Regions from separate parts of the Amycolatopsis sp. M39 genome, predicted to be linked through region 1. Evidence: riboswitches for the same ligand, from Rfam matches in the RefSeq annotation. Region 1 holds a riboswitch; the other holds the start of a gene.
The links. Region 1 has a riboswitch for cobalamin ahead of A4R44_RS06650 (hypothetical protein). Riboswitches for the same ligand answer to the same signal wherever they lie in the genome.
Positions count from the first base shown of each region.

Region 2: linked by a shared signal. The riboswitch ahead of A4R44_RS04615 (ABC transporter substrate-binding protein) and the one ahead of A4R44_RS06650 (hypothetical protein) in region 1 are both predicted to bind cobalamin.

Region 1 covers NZ_LWSF01000002.1:401,150-406,031, forward strand. The annotation lists gene A4R44_RS06635 (ECF transporter S component) at 1-79, opposite strand, end outside; gene A4R44_RS06640 (ABC transporter ATP-binding protein) at 76-1,674, opposite strand; gene A4R44_RS06645 (CbiQ family ECF transporter T component) at 1,671-2,750, opposite strand; gene A4R44_RS06650 (hypothetical protein) at 2,737-3,387, opposite strand; cobalamin riboswitch at 3,400-3,530, opposite strand; gene A4R44_RS06655 (Gfo/Idh/MocA family protein) at 3,578-4,474, shown strand; gene A4R44_RS06660 (GNAT family N-acetyltransferase) at 4,656-4,882, shown strand, end outside.
Region 2 covers NZ_LWSF01000001.1:985,647-990,528, reverse strand. The annotation lists partial or broken gene A4R44_RS04620 (trans-aconitate 2-methyltransferase) at 1-496, opposite strand, end outside; gene A4R44_RS04615 (ABC transporter substrate-binding protein) at 493-2,013, opposite strand; cobalamin riboswitch at 2,118-2,237, opposite strand; gene A4R44_RS04610 (hypothetical protein) at 2,539-2,970, shown strand; partial or broken gene A4R44_RS49995 (methyltransferase domain-containing protein) at 2,994-3,509, shown strand; gene A4R44_RS04600 (DNA alkylation repair protein) at 3,741-4,406, opposite strand; gene A4R44_RS04595 (flavin reductase family protein) at 4,541-4,882, opposite strand, start outside.

The sequences.
Region 1 (4,882 bases):
GCCCGATCACGACGGCCGCCGTCAGCACCAGCGCCGTGCGGTGCCGGATGCGGACGGCTGGGCCCAGGAAATCGGTCACGCCAGCGCCTTCGCCACCGCGTCCACAGTCAGCCACGGCTCCGGTGCGAGGATCTTCGCCACCTGCGGCGCGAAGGCGGGCGAGGCCACCACGACGTCCGCAGTCGGGCCGTCTGCGACCACCTCGCCCTCGGCGAGGACCACGACGCGGTGCGCGGCGGAGGCGACGAACTCGACATCGTGGGTGGCCAGCAGCACCGCGTGCCCGTCGGCGGCCAGGTCGGCGAGGATGGTCGCGAAGTGCCGTTTCGCCGGGTAGTCCAGGCCGCGGGTTGGTTCGTCCAGCAGCACGACCGGCGGGGCGGCGGCGAGTTGCACGGCGAGAACCAAGGCGAGTCGCTGGCCTTCGGAGAGGTCTCTCGGGTTGGTGTGGTCTTTGATGCCCGGCACGAGGCGGTCGAGCAGCTTCCGGGCAGTGCCCGCGTCGACGCCGGATTCACCGTCGGCCTGTCGGCATTCCGCCCCGACCGAATCGAGATACAGCAGGTCGGACGGGGTCTGCGGGACCAGTCCGACGCGCGTGCGGGCGGCCCGTGACCGGAGCGTCTTCGGGTCCGCGCCGAGGACGTCGACCGTGCCGTCCGAGCGAGGTCCGCTGCCCTGCAACGCCCACAGCAGGGAGGATTTGCCGGAGCCGTTCCGGCCCATCAGCGCGACGACCTCGCCGCGGTCCAGCCGCAGGTCAACGCCCCTTACCGCGTTCACGCCGCCGTACCGGACCCGCACCCCCTTCGCCTTGAGGACTGCTTCGCCAGAGCTTTTCACGGTCTCGGCAGGGCGGCGCTCGGCCAGGCGTTCCCGGAGCGGACGGGCGAGCCGGCGCGCGTCGCGGACCGACAGCGGTAGCGGCGACCAGCCCGCGAGTCGGCCCAGCTCCACGATCGGCGGGGCGACATCGGTCTCGGCGAAAACCTCCGCTGGCTGGCCGGACACGACGGTGCCGCCGCCGGGCAGGTAGAGCAGGCGGTCGGCGTACTGCGCGACGCGTTCCATCCGGTGCTCGGCGACGACGACCGTCGTGCCAAGGTCGTGCACCAGGCGCGTGATCGCGGCCAGTACCTCCTCGGCCGCGGTCGGGTCGAGCGCTGACGTCGGTTCGTCCAGCACCAGCACGCTCGGGTGCGCCGTGAGCACCGCGCCGATCGCGACGCGTTGCTGCTGCCCGCCGGATAGCGTCCGAAGTGGACGGTCGCGAAGTTCGGCGATGCCCAGCAGATCAAGGGTTTCCTCGACGCGTTTGCGCATCACGTCCGGCGCGACGGCGAGCTGCTCCATCGCGTACGCCAGTTCTTCCTCGACGGTGTCGGTGACGAATCCGGCCAGCGGATCCTGCCCGACCACGCCGACGACCGACGCCAGTTCACGCGGCGGATGCGTCGCGGTGTCGAGCCCGTCGACCTTGACGCGCCCGGTCAGGGTGCCGCCGCTGAAATGCGGGACGAGACCGTTGATCGCACCGAGCAAGGTCGACTTGCCGACTCCGGTGCGTCCGGCGACGAGGCAGAGTTCGCCCTCCTCGATCGTGAGGTCGACATCCCGGAGCACCGGCTGGTCAGCCCCGTCGTAGGTGACGCTGACGTGTGAAAACTCGATCATCGGGCGACCTCCGACACCAGCGCCGGACGCGGCGCGAACCAAGCGGGCAGCACGCTGATCAGCACCGCGACGGCCGGCAGCAACGGCAGCTCCGGCCAGGTCAGCGGGCTGGCCGGGGTGGTGAGCGAAACCGGGTCGGCGAGCAGCACGAGCACCGCGGTCGCGACGCCGCACAGCGCGACCAGCGTTTCCGGCAGCCGCCACGGGTCAGGCCGGTAGGTCGTGCGGCGGATCTGCCGCCCGCCCAGCACGAATCCGGCGGCGGCCAGCACCAGACCGGCGACGAGCATCGGCACGCCGAGCCACGACGCGGACCCGTCGAGCACTCCGTAAACCCCCACCGCGACGCCGACCAAACCGGCCAGCACGCAGGTCGCGATCAGCATCCGGACGCGCGGAGAGAGGTAGTTGCGCCGCCCGTAGCCTCGGGAATCCATGGCCGCGGCGAGTTGCAGCGACCGGTCCATAGCGTCGGCGAGCACCGGCACGAAAATCCCCTTCACGAACCGCAGGCCGCGCGTCTTCCCGGAGCGCAGTCGACGCGCGCGACGCACCCGCTGCACGCTCTCGACCAACTGCGGGGCCACGGACAGCGCGACAGTGACTGCCGTCCCCACCTCATAGAGCGCCCCGGGCACAGCCTTGAGCAGGCGTTTCGGGTTCGCCAGCGCGTTCGCGGCACCGACGCAGAGCACGATCGTGGCCAGCCGGAGCCCGTCGTACAGCCCGCCGAGCAGTTCCTCGGCCGAGGTGGGGCCGAGGAGCTGGATGCCGGCCGCGACGCTCGGGAGCGGGATGGCCGGCAGCGTGAACAGGATGTGGCCGCCGTCCTCGCCGCCGATCAGGATCCGGAACAGCACGCGCGACAGCAGGATCACCGCGGCGATCCAGGCATACATCCGGAACGCCAGCGCCCACGGCGCGTCGCCGCGGCGGAGCACCACGACGAACCCGGCCACCGCGATCACCAAAGCGAGCAGAACCGGGTTCGTGGTCCGGCTCGCGGCGACGGCGAGCGCGAGCGCCCACACCCACCACGCGCCGGGATGGAGCGCTCGCGGACTACTCCGCAGCACGCCTGCGGCGCACCGCGACGACCGTCCCGGCCACCACGAGCAGCACGACGACCACGATGCCGATCACCAGGCCCCACGGGAACCCGCTGTCCGAAGTGGACGCCGGGGCCGCGGCGGGCGCGTTGGCCTTGCGCACCGGCTCGGTGCGCGGCGGCGGATACTCGGTGTAGGACTTGCCGATCGCGAACGACCAGCCCTCGAACGCTCCGGCAGGCGGCTTCCAGCTCTGCGCGCCGACCTGCGCCGACTCCCATTTGCCGCCGTTGGTGGCGGTCCAGAAGCTCCACGACGCCTGCTCCGGCGGCATCCCGGTGCAGGTCTGGTCGGCGGGCTTGCTCTCGATCTTGCACATCACGGCCAGGCCGTATTTGCCCGCGCCGGTGAGTTCGAAGCCAGCGTTTTGCAGCGCGGTGACGCCGTTTTCCTGCTTGCCGGGCGCGCACCGGATGAGGGTTTCGCCGCCAAGCCCCTGGAAGTCGACGATCACCGTGACGCCGTTGTCGTCCTGGCAGTAGCCGTCGGCGCCCTTGCCGGGCGTGGTCGCGGAGGCGGAGGACGCCCCGCCCAAACCGGTAGCGACGAGAAGAGCACAGCCGACGAGGACTCGCCCCCAGTGCCGCGCGTGCACGAACCGCATGTCAGATGTACCTCGCATCGATCGGACCACGACGGGCGATCCGGCTCGCGGTCCCTCCCGGGGCCGCTCACGGTTGCGGGCCAGCGCCGGATTCTCACCGGCTTCCCCCGTTCGTGGCGAAGAACTTGTCGACGTTAACGCACCGCAGGCCCCGCCGGAAGCGACCGCGGACACACCTACACTTCCGAGCGTGGGACAGGACCAGCTACGCGTCGGCCTCGTAGGAACCGGACCGTGGGCCACCACGGTGCACGCTCCCGGGCTCGCGGATCATCCAGGGACCGTGCTCAGTGCTGTGTGGAGCCGTCGGCCAGAAGCCGCCGCCGCGCTCGCGCAGGCCTACGACGCCGTGCCCACCAGCGATCTGGACGAGCTGTTCGAGCAGGTCGACGCGCTCGCGTTCGCCGTGCCGCCGACGGTGCAGGCCGACCTGGCGACCCGCGCCGCGGAGGCGGGAAAACACCTGATCCTGGAGAAACCGATCGCCGCCGACCTGGCCACGGCGGAGCGGCTCGCCGACGCCGTGACGTCGGCTGGCGTCGCTTCGCTGGTGATGCTGACGCTGCGGTTCGCTCAGCAGACGCGCGATTGGCTGGACGGCGTCACCGCCGCTGGCGGTTGGCGAGGCGGCAGCGTGCGGTGGCTGTCCGGCGCGCTGCTCGCCGGCAAGTACGCGACCTCGGCCTGGCGACAGGATCCGGCCGCCGGCGCGCTCGCCGACATCGGCCCGCACGCGTTCGACCTGCTCGACGCCGCACTCGGCCCGATCACCGGCGTCCTTGCCGCACACCGCGGCCCTGAGGACCTGTGGCAACTGCTGCTCGAACACGAGGGCGGCATCACGAGCACCGCGACGCTCAGCCTGCGCCTGCCGGTTCAGCCGACGGTGGTCGAGTATTCGGTCTTCGGCGAGCACGGCTTGCGCACGCTGGGCCGCACCGGCACGGCGAACGACGCGTACACCGCACTGCTGGACGATTTCGCCGCGATGGTGTCGTGCGGAACGACCACACATCCCTGCGACGTCCGCCGAGGCGTGCACCTGGCCCGGATCGTGGACCAAGCACGCGCCGCGCTGAGCCGTTAATTCGGTTGCCCGGTCTGAGACGATGAGCGGGAAGTTCGTTTCGGACGAAGGAATGCCTATGTGCTCCGCCACGGCCCACCCCGGCCGCCTGGCCTGAGCTGTTCGGCCTGCGCGCCCGGCGTGGGGTTGCCAGTTTTGTGCTGCCCGCGCATTCCTTCTTCTCGAAAGGCCTCCACCAGAGATGTCCGCCCTTCAGGCATACGTCCGCGCGACCGCACCGATCGGCCGCGACGCCGAGCGAATCGGCCCGTTCCTGGCGACCTTCGCCAAGGACAGCTCGCATCCGATGGAGAACTACGCCATCCCCGACGACGGCGCGAAGCCCTCGTCCGCCGAGATCGCTCTCCTGATTTCCGCTTACCGGCAACGAGACCTCCGGCCCCGGCTGGAGTTCTTCACCGAAGCCGC
Region 2 (4,882 bases), on a different contig from region 1:
CGAGCCGCGGTCCGGCGTCGCCCTCGTAGAGGTGGTCGCCGTTGACGAAAACCCCGCCGGGAGCGAGGACTTCACCGCACACGGCCAGCAGGTCGCGCAACGGCGCGCGGTTCATCCAGTGCAGTGCGGTCGTGCTGACGAACGCGTCGGGTGCGCGGTCGAGTTCGAGCGCCTCGTACCAGCCGCGCTCGCGCAGATCCGTGGTGACGGTGCGGAACCGGTCGCTGCCGTACGCGAGATCCGCGAGTCCGAGCAGCAGCGGGTCGGCGTCCGCTCCGACCACCCGCGCGCCGGGGAACCGGGCCAGCAGCCGGGTCGCGAGCGAACCGGGACCCACGCCGAGGTCCACGATCAGCGGGTCTTCGCGCGGGACCAGCTCGGCCAGCACGTCGCCGAGCACCGCGAACCGCTCCTCGCGGTCGGGCAGGTAGAACTCCTGCTGCCGGTCCCAGCGGTCCAGCCAGTAGCGGGCGCGGTCTTCGGTGAGGACGGTCATCGGGTCACCTTGTCGAATCGGACCCAGTTCAGCGAATTGGGCACTCCGGCGGGAATTCCGCGGTACTTCGCGGAGGCGGCGCTGTTCCAGGTCGAGTTGCCCCAGAACACGAATCCGCCGCGGTCGTGGAGGATCTCGTGCATCCGGCGGTAGAGCGCGGCGCGGTCCGGCTGTTTCGCGGTGGAAAGCGCCTGGCGGTACAGCGCGTCGAATTCCGGATCGTGCCAGTTGGTGCGGTTCTGCGGCGCGTTGCCGAGCAATCGCGACGCGAAGTGGTTCGGGATCGGCAACGGCCCGGACTGGCCCATGGTGAGCTCCCCGGTCTTCAGAGCTTCGGAGTAATAGGTGTCGCCGGAGCCGACCCGGACCTTGACCGTCACTCCGCTGCGTTTGGCTTGTTCGGCGAAGAGATTCGCCGCCTCCACGAATCCGGCCGCGGCCGGCGCGGTGAACAGCTCGAAGGCCAGGTTCTGCGCGCCGGCTTCGCGCAGCAGCGCTTTCGCCTCGTCCGGATCGTAAGTGTGCGGGGGAAGGTCGGCGTAGTACTCGAAGCCTTTCCCGAACACGTCGTTCGCGACCTCGCCCTCGCCCTGCAACGCGACCTTCACCAGTTCCTCGCGATCGACCATCCGCATCATCGCCCGCCGGACGTCCGGGTTGTCGAAGGGCGGCCGGTCGGTTTTCATCGCGAAGTAGTAGATGCCGCTGTGCGCCGCGGAACGCACGTCGATCCCGTCCGCCGCGCGCAGCGTTTTCGCCGCGGCCGGGGTCAGGTCGTCGGCGAAATCGGCCTGACCGCTGCGCACCGCGGCCGGGCGGGCGTCGTTCTCCGCGCTGAGGACGCGCAACCGGCGGATCTTCGGCGCACCGTCCCAGTAATCGTCGTACGCGGTCGCCGCCATCTCGCGACCGGGCCGGAACGACTCGAAGCGGAACGGACCGGTGCCGATCGGATGCTTGAAGTCCTTCGTGCCGTTGCGGACGATTCTGGTGCCGTAGGCGGAAAGCGCGGTCAAGAACTCGAACGACGGTTGCTTGAGCGCGATCTCCACCGTCTGATCGTCCACCTCGCGCGACTGCGAAAGGTCGACCAGGTCCAGCGTCGCGGCGGCGATGAACGGCTGCGGGCCAGGCGGGCCGAGCACCCGCGACAGCGTGTACAGCACGTCGGCGGAGGTGAACTTCGCGCCGTCGTGCCAGCGCGCGTCGCGCAGCGAGAGCCGCCAGCGGGTGCCGTCGGCGTTCGGCTCGGCGGCGCGGGCGAGCCGCGGCACCGGCCGCATCGTGTCGTCGACCTCGAACAGCCCGTCGTACAGGGCTTTCAGCCGCGCCTCGTCGATGAACAGGTGACTGGTGCCCGGATCGAGCCGTTCGTCGGTGCCGGACCCTTTGAGCACAGCGGAAAACGTGTCGATCCCGGTGCCGCCGCCTGCTTGCCGGCCGCCGCACCCGGCCGCCAGCACGCCCGTGGCGCCCAGCAGGAACCCGCGCCTGCTCAGCCCTGCGGATCCGGTCATGAGACTCCCTCGCGCCGGGCCGGCGCCGGAAGGAGGAGAACAGGACGAAGCGCCGCCCGCGTGCCGCGGCGGCTCCCCGGCCTGGCCAAATCCGCGTGGCGCCGGCCGATCAGTGGATCCCGCGGAGGTATCTGGCTTCGGCTCGGCGAGCCTCACAGTTGCGGGGCAGCTCCGGAATCGCACCGGTCTTCCCTCCACGTGCGCCACACCCTAGGCGGTGCGGTCACCTTCCGCGCGGTTCGTGCGAAATCTCACCTCGCGGGTCCCGGCCGAGCAGCATTTCCCGGGGGACCGGACGAAAGGGGCACCGGAGGGTGAGCGACGGACCGTCGCCGCCGGAACTGGCCGGATACGTGCGGGTGGCGCGCGTTCACCGCGAGCACGAGCGCTACCGCTCGGTGCTTCGAACTCGGGAGTCGGCGGCGATTCCAACGCCTTGGAGCTGCTGGGCGCCCGATGGCCGGACAGTCCGGCGCCCGACCGGCTCGATCCCGCGCACGGTGCGCTCGGCTGCGTCGATCTGCGGTGGTCGCGACCCTTCATGGAAGGGGGAAGGCGGATCCGAGCCAGCCGAGATCACCGCCCTGCGCAGCCGGTTCGAGCGGTACCAGCGGCTGTCCGGATGGCTGGGCGAGCACAGGGCCGCGGCTGCGCTCCCTGCTGGTCGCCGATCTCGTCGAAGCCGCCCGCCCGCGGTTCCGGGCGCTGACGCGCACCACCGAAGCGGCGAACGCGTACAGCCTGGTCGCCCGGCTGCTCGACTCCGCCGTCCATACGCTCAAGGCGCAGGACCTCACTCCCGAAGGCGTCCGCCGCGATCCCGCTGCCGCGGCGAAGATGGTGCTGACCGCGTCCTGGTTCCTCGATTCCGCGGCTTCCGCCCTCGCCGAAGCCGGTGCGCGGCTCGGCTTGCCCGATCCGGACTGGACCAGCTTCATCGCGCTCGCCGAGAGCTGAGCCTTTCTGGTTCATTCGAAGACATGGCCGAGACTTTCGGAGTTCCGCGACCGGGCAAAGTCGACTATTACGCTCGCGTGGCCGAAGCCGGGCGCGACTACAAACGGCACGTGCTGGCCGGGCTGGATCTGCGGCCCGGCCTGACCGTGCCGGATGTCGGCTGCGGTCCCGGCACCGACCTGCCCGCGATGGCCGAAGCGGTGGGTGCCGCGGGTTGGGTCGCCGGAGTCGACACCGAGCCGGGGATGGTCGAGGAGGCAGGGCGGCGGGTCTCTTCCGTGCCGCAGGTTTCGGTCCGGCTGGCCGATGCGCAAGCGCTGCCGCTGGAGGACGCCGGCGCGGACCGGGCGCGGACGGACCGGATGGTGCAGCACGTCGCCGATCCCGCCGCGGTTTTCGCCGAACCGCGCCGGGTCCTGCGACCGGGCGGGCCGGCGTGCGTGGCCGAACCGGACTGGGACAGTCTGGTGGTCGATCCCGGGGAGCGCTCGACGAACCGCGCGTTCAACCGGTTCGTGTGCTCGACGATGGTCCGGAACGCGACTGCCGGCCGTTCCCTGGCGCGGTTCGCGGCGGGCGCGGGGTTCGAGGTGCTCGACGTTTCGGTCGAGGCGCCGGTGTTCCGCGATTTCGGGACCGCGGACAAGATCGGAACACCGAGCGCGCGGTGCGAGCGGGCCAGCTGGAGCGGGCCGCCGGGGACGAGTGGCTGGCGACGCTCGCCGCGGGGCCGTTTCTGGCCGCGAGCATGGTGTTCGTCGGGGTTTTCGTCAAGCCCGCCGCTTGACCATCTCCGCGATCCACACCGGCGCGTACGGCGAGGTGCAGTTCGGCGGCGTCGGATAGTCCTTGAGCACGCCCAGCCGCTCGCCGATGCCGATCGCACGGGCGCGCAGGCCGGGGTTTTCGATGCCGATCTGGGCGAGGCAGTGGTTCATCGCCCACTGCAACCGCTCCGGGGCGGCTTTCATCTCGGCTTCGATGACGTCGAGAAGCCGGTCGAGGTCGAGCCCGCCGGGCTTCTTGGCGACGCGGTCCGCGGCGAGCGCCCAGCCCGCGCTCGCCACCACCGGGTCGGGGTCTTCGAGCCAGGCCGCGCGGAGGTCCTCGGCGTGGCGGCTTTTCCTGACGATGTTCGCGAGGAGCCAGTCGTGGACCTTGGGGGTGCCCGCCTCGCGCAGCATCCGGTCGAGGTCGTCCCGGTCGAACTGCTTCGGCCGGGCGAGGAGGAGCGCGAGAAGGCGGGCGTTGCTGTCGCCGGTCCGCCAGAGTTCGCCGGCCAGGACGGGTTGGGCTTTGAGTTCTTTCGCGAGGGCGCGGAGCTTGGCGAGGTTGACGCTGTGGTCGTCGCCGTGGTTCTCGTTGACCGCCCGGATTTTGGGGTCGTGAAGCTCGGCGAGCCGGTCGAGGACCCCGGAGAGGGTTGCTTCGGCCACAGGAACCTCCCTGCTCAGGTGCGGACAGCGCCGAGCATACGGGTTCGAGGTGGCTCAGCCAGCTTTTCGGTCGTGCGGGGAACCCTGCGGGAATCTGATTCCCGCAGGGTTCCCCGCACCGACGGTCAGCGGGGTCAAGTACGCCAGTCGGGATGCCGAGCATCGGCGAGGAACTCCTCCGGAGCGGGAATCGGCACCCGCACCCAGTTGTCCACCCGGGTGAACGTCGCGCCGCCCATGCGGCCCACCGGCTGGTACACGTCCTGGTCCAGCCGTCCGTCCGGACGCAGCAACCGGTCGTCCACCGCTACCCCGGCCACCTCGCCGAAGACCAGGTGCGAGCCCCGGAACTCCTCGATCTTCACCAGCGTGCATTCCAGGCTCGGGCCGGCCCCGGCGGGATGGGGCACGGCGATCCGCACCCCGGGCGTCCACGACAATCCGACGTGCTCGGCTTCGTCCACCGACGAGTCCAC